Regions from separate parts of the Pseudogemmobacter blasticus genome, predicted to be linked through region 2. Evidence: riboswitches for the same ligand, from Rfam matches in the RefSeq annotation. Region 2 holds a riboswitch; the other holds the start of a gene.
The links. A riboswitch is a leader RNA that binds a small molecule or an ion and turns the genes downstream of it on or off. The one in region 2 is predicted to bind cobalamin.
Positions count from the first base shown of each region.

Region 1: another riboswitch for cobalamin. It lies ahead of B6K69_RS16145 (hypothetical protein); the one in region 2 lies ahead of B6K69_RS17030 (DUF4198 domain-containing protein).

Region 1 is NZ_CP020470.1:3,317,014-3,320,371, reverse strand. Features, by position in the region: gene katG (catalase/peroxidase HPI) at 1-1,291, shown strand, start outside; gene B6K69_RS16145 (hypothetical protein) at 1,365-1,772, opposite strand; cobalamin riboswitch at 1,802-2,013, opposite strand; gene recJ (single-stranded-DNA-specific exonuclease RecJ) at 2,109-3,358, shown strand, end outside.
Region 2 is NZ_CP020470.1:3,497,132-3,500,489, reverse strand. Features, by position in the region: gene tcuA (FAD-dependent tricarballylate dehydrogenase TcuA) at 1-597, opposite strand, end outside; cobalamin riboswitch at 713-926, shown strand; gene B6K69_RS17030 (DUF4198 domain-containing protein) at 1,063-1,851, shown strand; gene cbiM (cobalt transporter CbiM) at 1,855-2,469, shown strand; gene B6K69_RS17020 (Ig-like domain-containing protein) at 2,466-3,071, shown strand; gene cbiQ (cobalt ECF transporter T component CbiQ) at 3,074-3,358, shown strand, end outside.

The DNA of each region.
Region 1 (3,358 bases), 180 kb from region 2:
TGGCTGGATGAACCACACCAGCCGCGGCATCGGCCGCAACACGGTGACCAGCGGCATCGAAGGCGCCTGGACCACCCATCCGACCCAATGGGACAACGGCTATTTCGACCTGCTGTTCGGCTATGAGTGGGAGTTGAGGAAATCGCCCGCCGGTGCGTGGCAATGGATGCCGATCAACATCCGCGAAGAAGATATGCCGGTCGATGTGGAAGATCCCTCGATCCGCGTCATGCCGATCATGACCGATGCCGACATGGCGATGAAGGTTGACCCGGCCTATCGCGCGATCTGCGAACGCTTCCGCGCCGACCACGCCTATTTCAGCGACACCTTCGCCCGCGCCTGGTTCAAGCTGACCCACCGCGACATGGGCCCCAAGGTCCGCTACATCGGGCCGGACGTGCCCGCCGAAGACCTGATCTGGCAAGATCCGGTGCCCGCCGGCCGCAGCGATTATGACGTGGCCGCCGTCAAGGCCCGGATCGCGGCCTCGGGCCTGTCGGTGGCGGATGCCGTTGCCACCGCCTGGGACAGCGCGCGCACCTATCGCGGGTCGGACATGCGCGGCGGCGCGAACGGCGCCCGCATCCGGCTGGCCCCGCAGAACGGCTGGGAAGGCAACGAACCGGCGCGACTGGCGCGTGTGCTTTCGGTGCTGGAGCCCATCGCCGCCGCGACCGGCGCTTCGCTGGCCGATGTCATCGTGCTGGCCGGCAGCCTTGGCGTGGAAATGGCCGCCCGTGCCGCCGGCTTCCCGGTCGCGGTGCCCTTCGCCCCCGGCCGTGGCGATGCCAGTGCCGAACAGACCGACGCGGCCTCGTTCGACGTGCTGGAACCGCTGGCCGATGGCTTCCGCAACTGGCTGAAGAAAGACTACGTTGTCAGCGCCGAAGAACTGATGCTCGACCGGGCGCAGCTCATGGGCCTGACCGCGCAGGAGATGACCGTACTGGTCGGCGGGATGCGGGCGATGGGCACCAACCACGGCGGCACGGCGCATGGCGTCTTTACCAACCGTGTCGGCGCCCTGACGACCGATTTCTTCACCACGCTGACCGACATGGCCTGGAAATGGGTGCCGGCGGGCAACAACCTGTATCACCTGACCGACCGCAAGACCGGCGCGGTGAAATGGACCGCGACCCGTGTCGATCTGGTGTTCGGCTCGAACTCGGTCCTGCGGGCCTATGCCGAGGTCTATGCCCAGGATGACGCCGCCGAGAAATTCGTGCGCGACTTCGTGGCCGCCTGGACCAAGGTGATGAACGCCGACCGTTTCGATCTGCGCTGATCGCGGCACGGTCTGCCGGAACTTCGGGCGCCCTCCGGTCTTCGGGGGGCGCCTTTTTCGTGACGGCCCCGGCTCAGGCCAGACGGTCGGGCAAGACCTCGGCCCCGATCAGCGCATCGGGCCGGGCGGCGGTGATCGCCGCCGCCGCAAGGCCCGGACCCGGCCCGGTTTCCCCGGTGCCAAGGTCGCCGCGCACCCAGGTGGCCCTGGCCCCGGCCTGCCAGCCCAGCCGGCAGGCGCGGATGCAGCCCACGGCCTCCAGCGTTCCCGAGATTTCGAAATCGGGCGTCAGCCCGCCCGCGCCGGTGGCCATGGCCGCCACCAGCCGCCGCGTCAGGTCCAGCCCCACCGGGCAGACCCGGCCCAGATGCGGGCAGACCGTCGCGCAGGTCACCTGCCAGCGCGGCGACATTCGGCCGGGGATCGCGTCACCCGGCCCCTCGGGCGCAGGGGCACGTTCGGGGAAAAATCCGTCTTCCATCACGTCTCCTGTCGGGCGCCCCGCCCGCTTCGGGTTTCGGTGTGATGGCAGGTCTCCTGACTTGCGGGTCTTCGCCTTTCCGCGCCTTCCCGGTGCCGGGGCACCAGTGGACCATTGCAGATCAGCTCGCCGCTTACAGTTGCGGGGGCAGTCGCGGCCTTGGCCCCCGAAGGCGCCGCACCGCGTTCCCATTTTCATCCGAAGGCTTGCGCCCGCCGGAACCATCGCCCGCAGAAAGCCGCGTTTCGGCGGGCAGAGTCAAGCCGTGCCGCTGGGGGCGGACGGGAGCGACCATTCCCCCTTGCGCGACGGCCCCTGTTGCGGCACCCCTGCCCCATGTCCAGCCCTGCCGCCTTTCTCAATGTCCAGGCCTCGCTGACCGGCCGCCGCTGGGTCGGGCCCGATGCCGGGGCCGACCGTCTGGCCGAGGCGATGGCGCAAGCCACCCGCCTGCCGCTGCCGCTGTGCCGCATCCTTGTCAGCCGCGGCGTGCCGCCCGATCAGGCCGCGGGCTTTCTGGCCCCCACGCTGAAAGACCTGCTGCCCGACCCGCGGTCGCTGCGCGACATGGAAAAGGCCGCCGCGCGGCTGGTGCGCGCCCTGACCTCGGGCGAGCGGATCGCCATCTTCGCCGATTACGATGTGGACGGCGGGGCTTCGGCGGCGCTGCTGCTGGCCTGGCTGCGCGCGCTGGGGCGCGATGCCACGCTGTATATCCCCGACCGCATCGACGAAGGCTATGGCCCCAATGTCCCGGCCATGCAGGCGCTGGCGCGCGACCACGGGCTGATCCTTTGCGTCGATTGCGGCACGCTGAGCCATGAGCCGGTTGCCGCCGCCGCGCCGGCCGATATGGTGATCCTTGACCACCACCTTGCCACCGAAACCCTGCCCGCCGCCCATGCGGTGGTGAACCCCAACCGGCAGGACGAAGACGGCAGCCTGGCGCATCTCTGCGCGGCCTCGGTCGTGTTCCTGGCGCTGGTCGAGGCCAACCGGCAATTGCGCGGCCAAGGCAGCACCGGCCCCGACCTGATGGCGCTGCTGGATCTGGTCGCGCTGGCCACTGTGGCGGATGTGGCCCCGCTGATCGGCGTCAACCGCGCTTTCGTGCGGCAGGGGCTGCGCGTCATGGCCCGGCGGGAGCGGCCCGGCCTGCGCGCGCTGGCCGACATTGCGCGCATGGACAGCGCCCCCACCGCCTATGCCCTGGGCTTTCTGCTGGGGCCGCGCGTCAATGCCGGGGGCCGCATCGGCCAGGCCGATCTTGGCGCCCGCCTGCTGGCCGCCACCGATGACGCGCAGGCCCTGGCCCTGGCCCGCCGGCTGGACGAGCTGAACACCGAACGCCGCGTGCTGACCGAAGCCGTCCGCGAAGAGGCGCTGGCCCAGGCCGAGGCGCGCGGGCTTGATGGCCCGCTGGTCTGGGCCGCCGCCGAAGGCTGGCATCCCGGCGTGGTGGGTATCGTTGCCGCGCGGCTGAAGGAAGCCACCAACCGCCCCGCCATCGTGATCGGCTTCGACGGCGGCATCGGCAAGGGATCGGGCCGGTCGGTCGCCGGGGTTGATCTGGGCGCCGCCGTGCA
Region 2 (3,358 bases):
GCCCCTGTTTGCGCCCGTACCGCCGCAGGCCAGCACCACGGCAGCGGCGGCAATCTGCACCGGCCCCTCGGGCGTGTCGGCAAGAATGTGCAACGGGGCGGCCGTTTGCGGCGACAGCGCGGCCGGATCTAGGGCGCGGACCCGCCAGCCGGTGCGAATATCCACCCCCAGGGCGACAGCACGGCGGACCAGCGCATTGACCAAGGCCTGCCCGCCCCCGCGCAGAAAGACGGTTCGGCGGGAATAGGGCAGATTGCCGTCGGCCCAGGGTTCGAAAGCCACCCCCTGCGCCAGAAGCCAGGGCCCCAGGTCGCCCGCGCCTTCCGCCAGACGCTCTGCAAGGTCTGGATCAGGCGCAGCCTTGCGCCGAAGATCCGCCAGAAAGGCCGCGGCGGGGTAACTGTCGCGCTGGAAGGGCGTTTCGGTAGGGTTGACCAGACGCAGGTTGCGGCAATGGCGGGCGTTGCCGCCCAACAGCTCGCGCGGCGCGGCATCCACCAGCATCACGGCGGCCCCGGCCTCACGCGCATCGATGGCGGCGCAAAGCCCGGCGAACCCGCCACCGATGACCAGAACCCTGTTGCCGCCGTCCGCCACCACTCCCCCCCGTCTCTTCGCGGGCAAACGGTTTCACGGATGCGTCCGATCCTCAAGGGCACCCCTATTCGCAACCTGCGGCGGAAAGGCGGTTGACATGCCGCGGCGGTTATGGCCGGTAAAGGGCATCATCGGTCCCTTGCCGGGCATCATCGCGCGGCGAGGGGGAGAGAGGGAATACGGTGCGGCCCGCAGGGGCCAATTCCGTGGCTGCCCCCGCAACTGTAAGCGGAGAGCGACGCCGAACACGCCACTGGGCCAACCGCCCGGGAAGGCCGGCCGAGCCAAGACCCGCGAGCCAGGAGACCTGCCGGCGAGGCATGGTGAAGAGCGATCTTCGCCTGCAATCAACCGGACGCCGGGGTGTGCGTCTGGCTCGCAGAGCCGGAACAACGCCCTGCGTGCCTTTCATCCCGAACGTCCTTTCTGGATTCCGTCTTCTGACGGCACAAGAGAGGAACGACCATGACCCTTCGCCCTGCCGCGCTGATCGCCGCGGCCTGCCTGTTGCCCTTGCCCGCCGCAGCGCATTTCCAACTGATCCATGTTGAAAACCCCATCATCGAAGGCCCCGGCGATGTGCCGTTGCGGCTGATCTTTTGGCACCCTTTCGAGAACGGCCATGTGATGGACATGGGCCAACCGCTGGCCTTCTACAGCGTGAACAAGGGCAAGAAGACCGACCTGATGGATCGGCTGAAGCCGATCACCTTTACCGGCGTTGAAAATGCGGCGGCCGCCTATGAGGCCAGCGTGCCGGTAACAAAGGCCGGCGATTATGTGCTGGTGGTTGAACCCGCCCCCTATCTGGAACCCAGCGAGGATGTCTTCATCCAGCAACTGACCAAGGTCTATCTGAACCATGCCGAACTGCCGACCGACTGGATGGAACCGCAGGGTCTGGCGACCGAGATCCTGCCGCTGAACAAGCCCTACAACATCATTGCAGGCTCTACCTTCAGCGGGCAGGTGCTGGCCGAAGGCAAGCCGGTGCCCGGCGTCGAGATCGAGGTCGAGTTCATGGCCGCAGAGCCGGACCTTGCCACCAATACGGCGAAATCGGCCGTTGCCGGGCCAATGCCGGGCGGGTCGGTCGTGGTGGTTTCCGATGCCGACGGAACCTTCACCTTTGGCATTCCCAAGGCCGGCTGGTGGGGCTTTGCGGCGCTGGGGTCCGGCCCGGCCAAGGAACATGAAGGCAAGGAACTGAGTCAGGATGCCGTGATCTGGGTGCGCGCCTGGGATCTGGAGTAAGCCATGCACATCGTTGATGGCGCGCTGTCCAACCCCGTGGTGATCGGGGGCGCCGTGATCGCGGCCGGGGGCATTGCCCTTGGCCTGCGGGCGCTGACGGTTGAAAAGATACCCACCGCCGGCGTGTTGTCGGCGGCGTTCTTCGTGGCCTCGCTGGTGCATGTCCCGATCGGCCCCTCATCGGTGCACCTCATCCTGAACGGTCTGGCCGGGGTCATCCTGGGCTGGGCCGCGTTTCCGGCGCTGTTCGTGGGCTTGCTGTTGCAGGCGGTGTTCTTCGGCTTTGGCGGGGTCACGGTGCTGGGGGTCAACACCGTGAACATCGCCCTGCCGGCGGTGCTGGTCGGCATGGCCTGCGGCCCGTTCATCCGCCGCGGAACCGCCCTGACCGCCACGGTCTGGGCCGGCATCGGCGGCGCACTGGCGATTGCGCTGACAACGCTGTTCGTCGCGCTTTCGCTGATGCTGAGCGGCGAACAGTTCCTGCCCGCCGCCAGGCTGGTGTTCTTTGCCCACATCCCGGTGATGGCCATCGAAGGCGTGCTCACGGCTGCCGCGGTATCGCTGGCCCGCAAGGTGAAACCCGAACTCTTCCATGCTCTTGAGGTGGCACGATGAAACAGGCCGGATCTCTTGCAACGGCGGCCCTTTGCCTGATGCTGGCGCCCTGGCCCGCCCTGGCGCACAAGGTGATTGCCTCGGTCTATCCTGCAGGCCGCGCGATCGAGGGCGAAATCGGGTTTTCCAACGGCGATATGGCGGCGAACAGCAAGGTCACCGTAACCGACCCGGCCGGCCGCCCCTTGGGCGAAACCACAACGGACGAGGGCGGTGTTTTCCTGTTCACCCCGACCGAACCCGTGGACCATGTGTTCCGCGCCGATCTGGGGGCAGGCCATGTGGCCGAGGTGACCATGAGCGCAGCCGATGTGGGCGGCATCCTGGGCAAGGCCACCCCGGCGGCAGCCACCGCCGCCCCGGACGCCGTCCCTGCCCCGGCCGCCGCGTCCCCCGGTGGGGCCGCCGCCAACGGACCCGCGCTGGATGAAGCCGCCATGGCCCGGATCGTGCGAGACGAGATGCGCCCCCTGCGACAGGAGATCGCCGCCTACAAGGAGAAGAACGATCTGCAATCCATCCTGGGTGGCATCGGTTACATCGCCGGGCTGTTCGGGATCGGCTTCTATGTCGCGGCGCGCCGCCGCCCCATGGCGCGCTGACCGTGGCGCATCTGCTTGGCCTTGGCGAAACGGGCGCGGTGGGGCTATCGCCCCGCCCTTCGCCGCTTGTCCGGCGGCTGGACCCGCGCGGGCGTATTCTGGCGGCGCTGGCCTTCGCGGTGGTGGTCACGGGGCTGTCCAGCCTGACAGCACTGGTGGCGGCGCTGGCGGCGGCACTGGCCCTGCTGGCGGTATCCGGCCTGCCTGTGGCAACCACCCTGAAACGCATGATGCTGATGGACGGGTTCATTGTCTTCATGCTCGTGCTGCTTCCGTTCTCGACGCCG